DNA from 2 places in the Rahnella sp. PCH160 genome. Region 1 is predicted to be linked to the other one. Evidence: riboswitches for the same ligand, from Rfam matches in the RefSeq annotation. Region 1 holds a riboswitch; the other holds the start of a gene.
The links. Region 1 has a riboswitch for thiamine pyrophosphate ahead of thiC (phosphomethylpyrimidine synthase ThiC). Riboswitches for the same ligand answer to the same signal wherever they lie in the genome.
Positions count from the first base shown of each region.

Region 2: another riboswitch for thiamine pyrophosphate. It lies ahead of thiM (hydroxyethylthiazole kinase); the one in region 1 lies ahead of thiC (phosphomethylpyrimidine synthase ThiC).

Region 1 covers NZ_JBLOGT010000001.1:1,295,129-1,299,762, reverse strand. The annotation lists gene hemE (uroporphyrinogen decarboxylase) at 1-950, opposite strand, end outside; gene nudC (NAD(+) diphosphatase) at 1,022-1,807, opposite strand; gene rsd (sigma D regulator) at 1,906-2,415, shown strand; TPP riboswitch at 2,496-2,622, shown strand; gene thiC (phosphomethylpyrimidine synthase ThiC) at 2,767-4,634, shown strand, end outside.
Region 2 covers NZ_JBLOGT010000001.1:2,152,359-2,156,992, forward strand. The annotation lists gene ACM5QY_RS10060 (IS3 family transposase) at 1-203, shown strand, start outside; partial or broken gene ACM5QY_RS10065 (IS1 family transposase) at 470-556, shown strand; gene ACM5QY_RS10070 (glycosyltransferase family 9 protein) at 752-1,765, opposite strand; TPP riboswitch at 2,071-2,172, shown strand; gene thiM (hydroxyethylthiazole kinase) at 2,207-3,013, shown strand; gene thiD (bifunctional hydroxymethylpyrimidine kinase/phosphomethylpyrimidine kinase) at 3,013-3,813, shown strand; gene ACM5QY_RS10085 (hypothetical protein) at 3,820-4,634, opposite strand, start outside.

The DNA of each region.
Region 1 (4,634 bases):
TTACCAAAACCGGCCAGAATGGTTTCCACTTCCTGCTCGATACGAACCGGCGAAGCGTACAGCATGGAAGGATCCATGTTGCCCTGAATCGCCACTTTGTCGCCTACGCGACGACGGGCTTCGGCAATATCCGTTGTCCAGTCAAGGCCCAGCGCGTCACAACCGGTTGCCGCCATCGCTTCCAGCCATTGTCCGCCGCCTTTGGTGAACAGCGTCACTGGCACGCGGCGACCTTCGTTTTCACGGATCAGACCGTCGACAATCTTGTGCATGTAGTTCAGGGAGAACTCGCGGTAATCGCGAGGCGTGAGTACGCCGCCCCAGGTGTCAAAAATCATGACAGACTGCGCGCCCGCTTTGATTTGGGCATTAAGGTAGAGAATGACGCTATCGGCCACTTTATCGAGCAAAAGGTGCAAAGTCTGCGGATCGGCATACATCATCTTTTTGATTTTTGTGAAGGCTTTGCTGCTGCCTCCTTCGATCATATATGTCGCCAGTGTCCACGGGCTGCCGGAAAAACCGATAAGCGGCACTTCACCTTTGAGGTTTTTACGGATAGTGCGAACCGCGTTCATGACGTAGCCCAGTTCCATTTCCGGATCAGGGACGGGCAGTTTTTCGACATCGGCACGGCAGGTCAGCGGAGAAGAAAAACGGGGGCCTTCACCGGCTTCGAAATACAACCCCAGCCCCATGGCGTCAGGAATGGTAAGGATGTCAGAGAACAGAATCGCGGCGTCCAGCGGGTAGCGACGCAGTGGCTGGAGGGTCACTTCACAGGCCAGCTCCGCATTCTTGCAAAGCGACATAAAATCACCGGCTACAGCGCGGGTTTCTTTGTACTCTGGCAAATAACGGCCCGCCTGACGCATCATCCAGACCGGTGTGATATCCACAGGCTGGCGTAACAGGGCGCGCAGGTAGCGGTCATTTTTCAACTCATTCATTCTGTCTTTTTCCTTCAATATTCGGGCCGCCCGAAAATAATCTGGCGGCATTCTACCATGCAACACTCCTGCTACACGTCGTCTTCATCTCTTTCTGCGCGGCACAGCGCAACTGTATCTTCAATCAACCGGCGGGCGATGGTTCCCGGCGGCGGCAACTGTGGCAGCTGATCAAAGCGATACCAGCCCGCGCTGAGCAGCTCTTTCGGATCGTGCACGATGTCACCGCTGTCATAGTCGGCCATAAACGCCATCATCAGCGAATTCGGGAACGGCCAAGGCTGAGAGCTGACGTACCGGACGTTTTTCACGCGGATATTGCTCTCCTCCATGACCTCACGCGCCACGGTTTCTTCGAGGGTTTCGCCGACTTCAACGAAACCGGCCAGTACCGTGTGAATACCATTACGGTGACGAACATGCTGCGCCAGCAAAATCTCATCACCCCGGCGGATAGCGACAATGATGCAGGGCGCGATTTGCGGATAATACCGTTCACGACAGTTCCCGCACAGCGCAGCCCATTCCGTTTTACTGACCTGCATTTCATGCCCGCAGTAGCCGCAGAATTTGTGCGAACGGTAAAATTCCGACAGTTGCACGCCGCGCCCGACCAGTTGGAATAGCCCGCGTTCCTGATCGAGCATCTGCCGCGCGGACACCATGTGATGGTGCATCGCCTGACGCACCATCCACACCGGCTCGCCCTGCCACTCGCCAATCTGACGCCCAATTTTGCCTGTCAGCGCAAACTTTTCAGCGCTGCCAAACGGCAGTTCACCTTCAGGCAGCCACAGCTTGCCTTCATAGCTGATCACCCACCAGCCGGTATGTTGTTCTGTAATCTGTAATTCCATAATTGTTGTTGCATAACCTCGACGAGACTGACAATCTGGGGTTGATATTTACATATTAGTAACCTTTGGTTACTTTTTTCTCGCTCACGGAGTCAACCATGCTAAATCGTCTGGAAAGACTGACCCAACGCGTTGGTGGCAGTAATGAGTTAGTGGATCAATGGCTGCACGCACGCAAAGAACTGCTGGTGTCTTACTGCACACTGGTCGGCCTGAAACCCAATAAAGAAAAACATACACCGCTGAATGAAAAAGCGTTGGACAACTTTTGCCATAACCTGGTGGATTATCTGTCCGCCGGCCATTTCCACCTTTATCAGCGGATCATTGATGAAGTGGAAGGTGCAGAGATAAAATTACAGGCTGCGAAAATATACCCCGCACTCGAGCTCAATACTGAAGCTATCATGGCTTTCCATGACAGTTACACCGAAAATGATATTGATGATGACAATGCTTTCGCATTTCATTATGCATTATCTGATGTGGGTGAAGCGTTGGATGCGCGTTTTCAGCTCGAGGATCAACTGATCATTCTGGCCTTTGATCCGGAAAGTCGCAAAGAATTACCTTCTGCAAACGAAGAGCATCTCGCCAAACCCGCGTAACGTGTTACGTCTGCACAACACGTTGCCACAATAAAAACCCTGCTCAGGGTTGTAGTTTTTAAAACGGCCTCCTATATTGAGGCTTCTTGTCGGAGTGCCTCGTGCAAAATTTCCTCGCGGAGATGATGCCAGGCTGAGACCGTTAATTCGGGATCCGCGGAACCTGATCGGGTTAGTACCCGCGAAGGGAACAAGAGTAATGTTATGCGTTTAGCGCGATTTGGCATCAGCCTGCATACGGCCGCCAGCGTTCAACCGCCCATTTTTACTCCTGCCGTAAACCTCCAGACAAGCAATTTTCCATTACGTTCTGTCACGCTTTTGCCGTGAAAACAACACAAGGAATTTGCTATGTCGAGTACCCAGAAACCCGTTACATCCGAAAAAAAGCCCGCTAACCGCCGCGAACAACGCGCACAGGCACAGTCGTTTATCGACAGCCTGCAAGGCGAAGCCTTTCCCAATTCCCGACGTATCTATCTCCAGGGCAACCACGCTGATATTCGTGTCCCTATGCGGGAAATCCAGCTCAGCCCGACGCTGATCGGCGGCGGAAAAGACAATCCGCAGTTTGAAGAAAACGAAGCGATTCCGGTTTATGACACCGCCGGGCCGTATGGCGATCCGTCTGCAACTATCGACGTGCATACCGGTCTGGAAAAATTGCGCGCCCGCTGGATAACCGGACGCGCCGATACCGAAGAACTTCCACAGGTCAGCTCCGGTTTTACTCAGCAGCGTCTGGCCGATGAAGGACTGGATCATTTGCGGTTCGAGCATCTGCCGCGCCCGCGAAAAGCCCTTGCCGGTAAAAATGTCACGCAGTTACATTATGCGCGCCGGGGCATGATTACTCCTGAGATGGAATTCATCGCCATCCGTGAAAATATGGGGCGTGAGCGGATCCGCGGAGAAGTTCTGCGCCAGCAACATCCCGGCGAAAGCTTCGGAGCGCACCTGCCCGCCAATATCACTGCGGAATTTGTGCGCCAGGAAGTCGCCGCCGGTCGCGCGATTATCCCCGCCAATATCAACCACCCTGAATCCGAGCCGATGATCATTGGCCGCAATTTTCTGGTGAAGGTGAATGCCAATATCGGTAACTCAGCGGTGACGTCCTCCATCGAAGAAGAAGTTGAAAAGCTGGTGTGGTCGACACGCTGGGGCGCGGATACCGTGATGGATCTCTCCACCGGCCGCTATATCCACGAAACCCGCGAATGGATCCTGCGTAACAGCCCGGTTCCGATTGGCACCGTTCCGATTTATCAGGCTCTGGAAAAAGTGAACGGCATTGCCGAAAACCTGAACTGGGAAATGTTCCGCGATACCCTGCTGGAACAGGCCGAGCAAGGCGTGGATTACTTCACCATACACGCAGGCGTGCTGCTGCGTTACGTACCGATGACCGCCAAACGCCTGACCGGCATTGTTTCGCGCGGCGGCTCAATCATGGCGAAATGGTGCCTGTCGCATCATCGCGAAAGCTTTCTGTATGAGAATTTCCGTGAGATCTGCGAAATCTGCGCCGCCTACGATGTCTCGCTTTCGCTGGGCGACGGCCTGCGTCCGGGCTCAATTCAGGATGCAAACGACGAAGCGCAGTTCGCAGAATTGCATACGCTGGGCGAGCTGACGAAAATCGCCTGGGAATATGACGTACAGGTGATGATTGAAGGGCCGGGGCATGTGCCGATGCAAATGATCCGCCGCAATATGACCGAAGAACTCGAGCATTGCCATGAAGCGCCGTTCTATACGCTCGGGCCACTGACGACCGACATTGCACCCGGTTACGATCACTTCACGTCCGGGATTGGCGCGGCGATGATTGGCTGGTTCGGTTGCGCCATGCTGTGTTACGTCACGCCAAAAGAGCATCTTGGCCTGCCGAACAAAGAAGACGTTAAACAGGGTTTGATTACCTACAAGATAGCAGCGCACGCGGCAGATTTAGCGAAAGGCCATCCGGGCGCACAAATCCGTGATAACGCCATGTCTAAAGCGCGGTTTGAATTCCGCTGGGAAGACCAGTTTAATCTGGCGCTCGATCCGGCCACAGCACGCGCTTATCACGATGAAACTCTCCCGCAGGAATCCGGAAAAGTCGCACACTTCTGTTCAATGTGCGGCCCAAAATTCTGCTCAATGAAAATCACGCAAGAAGTTCGCGATTACGCCGCCGCGCTGGAAGCCAAAGCCCGGCCTATCGAACTTAT
Region 2 (4,634 bases), 860 kb from region 1:
CGGCGGCTAAACATATTCATGCCGAGATGAATGCTACATATTTCAGGCGGCGCATGTGTATGGAGTTGCGTGAACAGAGTTTTAACGTTGGCCGATACCGTGTCCGTCAGGTAATGAGGACGCTGATGCTGGTTGCAAAGCGTCCCGGATGTCATTGCTATCCTCGTGGTGGTAAACCGGCTGTAGTGGCGGCTAATCTGTAGCACCGACGGTTTAACCCGGTGACATTAAACACCTGGTGTTAGTGGTGGCGTTCTCGCACAGCCTTCACTAACTTAAAATAGCAATCGTCGCATAGTCCATTATCGATATAGAACAGGCGGTCAATGTAACTTCGTTTGATGCCGCATTTCTGGCAAAGCTTTAAAGCTAATATTTTCATCCTGATACCACTATCCCCTACTAATTCGAGAACTTTACTCATTGAATGAACCTGCATCCAATTGCTTGTATGGATCAATCATGCTTTCGGAAGACTTTGGGGCATTTGAAATCCACAGAAATGCACGATAAAGTGATTGGTACATTTATTGAGCGGGATTATTACCTGCAATAACAGAAATCAACATATTGAATACTTTCCCCTTTCAACGAGTGGTTTTCTCTTCCCGTTAAAAAAGAGTATGTATGCTGTATTTTTTTATTAACTTTATCTTAAATGCATTCATTTATGTCCAGATTATCTGTAAAGCAATAATGGAGTCTGTATTGTCATTAAATTATAAAAATGGCTTTAGGCTAAATGTTACATTTAGGTATTTTTAATAAGTACTTCATTTCTCAATGCCATAAAATTGTCATAAACCTCATCGGTTGAAATATGCGCAACATCTTCGTCTGCAGAAGTAATGATTCTGTACGGCACTTTCCATGGCCCCCAGACCAGCGGATCGCTGTTGCCAAAAAGCGCAACAACCGGTTTTCCCACGCCCGCAGCAATGTGCAATGCGCCGCCATCGCTGGTAATAATCTGATTGCACAGAGACATCCCGGCCATGAGTTCACGAAGATTCACGGTATTGAACGGGACCATAATAATATCTTTGCAGGCATTGATAATGTACTTCGCTTTCTCGTCATCCCCGGGGTGACGCTGATTATCTGCTGAGCCGGGAGACCAGAAAAGAATAATTTTGCAAGGTTCATCACGCGCCAACCTGTGAGCGATTTCAATATAATTTTCAACAGACCAACGTTGTTTTTCTTTTCGGGAACTGATCTGTAAACCATATAACGGGAAATTGTAAGTGTTTTTTATTTTGTGAGCTGCGAATTCTATTTCAGATTTAGTCAACCATAAATCCAGTTTCCCCGGTTTGGTATGACAATTTAAAGGCCTGGCGAGTTGAGCCATCTGTTCGACCATATGCATTCCATCTTTCATATAAGGTATTTTATCGGTGACAGAGTCTGGCGCATCACTTCCTATGGCGATAATTCGTTTGGCCCGTGATAATCTCGCCCATTGCAAAGGTCTTTTATTCCAGTTCCCCGCCACGATGGCAACATCATAACCTTCTCGCCAGATAGTCAAGGTGGTAGTAATACGGCGTAAAATGGCTTTTATCTTTTTAGTGTATGAATTTTCGTGGTGTAGTTTTGTATAATGATGAACTTTACTGACGCCGGGATTACCTTCGAGAACCTGTTTGTTGTAAGAATTCACCAGCATATCGACATGATGATTTTTCGCCAGCATAGAAATAAGCGGGGTCGTCAGGATAAGATCACCAATGTTTTCCCGTCTTATTATTAGTATTTTCATTTCTTTCCTCATTAAACACACTGTCATCATGATTACAATTTCATCTCCGACTCTCATCATGCGGGTATTCTATTACGAAATCTGTAACAGAGAGATAATGAAAGTTACCGTTAGGTAGACTTAAACCAAAAAATATAGTTCCACGCTGAGTGTCGGTATAATGAAAAGGTTGTGTTAAAGATTGTTAGTATTCCGTGAGGGGTTTCCGATTTAATTAATACCCTGTTTCTACGCACCGACACCGGAATGAGTTCAGCTTGTGTCAACAAGCCACTTCCCGTAAGCTGATGAAAGAATATATATTTACTAATGACTCGGGGTGCCGCTCTTGCAAAAGAAAGGCTGAGATTTTACCCGTATTACCTGATCTGGATTATGCCAGCGTAGGGAAGTCAGGTATCTCTCCCGATACCGCCTTCTTCAGCGCCGGTGGGGAGAACCATGAACACCCGACCTTCCGTTTTTTCTGGCGCATTAGCCGCCGCTTCTTTGCAACAACTTCGTGCCTCTGCGCCGCTGGTTCATTGCCTGACCAACGACGTGGTGCAATCTTTTACGGCGAATGTCCTGCTGGCGCTCGGCGCTTCACCGGCGATGGTGATTGATCCCGCCGAAGCTGCGCAATTCAGCGCAGTTGCCGATGCCTTACTGATTAACGTCGGCACGCTGACCCGTCCTCATGCTGATGCGATGCTGGCCGCTATTCACGCGGCCAATCAGGCCGGAAAACCCTGGGTGCTGGATCCGGTCGCTGTCGGCGGCCTGAGCTGGCGCACTGAGTTTTGCCTCGAACTTATCAACCTCACCCCGGCCGCCATTCGCGGAAACGCCTCTGAAATCCGCGCGCTCAGTGGCCTGACTGCGTCCGGGCGTGGTGTAGACAGCGGTGATGATTCCCTGTCTGCATTACCCGCCGCGCAACAACTGGCGCGTGAAACCGGGGCGGTAGTGGCTGTTACAGGTGAAACGGATTACGTCACAGACGGCGAGCATAGCTGTTCGGTGACAGGCGGGCACGCCATGATGACCCGCATCGTCGGCACGGGCTGTTCGTTATCCGCCGTCGTTGCCGCATTTGTGGCGTTGCCCGGCGAGCGTCTGGATAACGTTGCTGCGGCATGTCGCGTGATGTCCTGCGCAGGAGAACGTGCCTGCGCTGTAGTAAACGGGCCCGGCAGTTTCACGCCGGAGTTTCTCGATAACCTGTTTTTAATGCGCGAAGAGTGGCTGACCGGGGAAAACGTGTGATGAAAAGAATTAATGCACTGACCATCGCAGGCACCGACCCGAGTGGTGGCGCGGGGATCCAGGCAGATCTGAAAACCTTCTCGGCGCTGGGTGCGTATGGCACCAGCGTGATCACCGCGCTGGTGGCGCAAAACACTCTTGGCGTGCAGTCTGTTTACAACATCGGGCCGGATTTTGTGGCCGCGCAGCTGGATTCCGTGTTCAGTGACGTGCGAATCGACAGCACAAAAATTGGCATGCTGTCGAACAGCCAGATTGTCGACGCGGTGGCAGAAAGGCTGAAGTATTATCAGCCGCCGTTTGTGGTGCTTGATACCGTGATGCTGGCCAAAAGTGGCGATCCGCTGCTGTTGCCGGAAGCCGTCGATGCCGTGCGACGTCTGCTCATCCCGCAGGTTTCAATTATCACCCCAAATCTGCCGGAAGCGGCTGCTTTGCTGGAATGTCCGGTGGCGGTGAATGAAACGGAAATGCGCGAACAGGGTGAAGCGTTACTGGCAATGGGATGCGGGGCGGTGCTGATGAAGGGCGGTCATCTGAGTGATGAAGAAAGCCCGGACTGGCTGTTTTTGGCGGATTCACGCGAGCGTTTTACTGCGCCGCGGGTGAATACCCGGCATACGCACGGCACCGGTTGTACGCTGTCGGCGGCGCTGGCGGCATTGCGTCCGCGTCACAATAACTGGGCGGATACCGTGCGGGAAGCCAAAGACTATTTGCAACAGGCACTGATGCAGGCCGACTCACTGGAAGTCGGTCACGGCATCGGGCCGGTGCATCATTTCCACCGCTGGTGGTAAAACCTGTCAGGCGCGGCGCTGGGTTTCGCTCAGCGCCTCTTCTGCCCGATGAAACATCGTCAGCGCCTGTTGCAGATGTACGGCGTCAAACGGGTTCAGCGGGTAGAACTTCTCTTCCTTGCGCGGGCGCAGCATCACACGAATTTTATCCGCTGAAACCCGTTCAAACCGGTAACTGGCAATATCCTGATTTTCATCATCCTTCCAAGACAGCAACAGCGCAGCCTGCTCGCCGGTGCGGCGGCCAATAAACTGCTCATTCAGCCATAAGCCTTCGCATTCTCCGTCTTTTTGTAGCTTCTTACCGCTGAACCACGTTGACTCTGCCTGCATCAGCAGTGACTGTGCCGTAATTTCTTCATGCAACTGACGCCACAGCGGCTGGTTATTCTCCATCTGCCAGCAGGCCATGCCGAGATAATCGTTCAGTTCACGCCAGTCGCTTTCCAGCTGTTCTTTCAGCTCAGGTTCCTGAATATGCATAAACTGTTGCAGGCCGGTTGCCTGTTCACCCAGCTTGTTATAAGCGATAACGGTCATGGTGCGGGGCTTACGGCGGAAGGTAATCCACAGAAGAAATTTAGGAATACGAAAAGTAATAGCCTGAATGGTCAGTTTGTAGCGATTGCCGCGCGACATAACAATACCGTTGGACGTGCCACGTTTATCCTGATAATTCCTCACCAGCACCACACTGTTCTGACCCATCCAGCCCGTGACGTAATGCTCTTTTTCGCTTTCAGCCACGTCCAGATCGCGCACTATCTGAGTGATGATCTCCATATCGAGCTGAGACAGGGACAGTGACCGATCGGCACTGT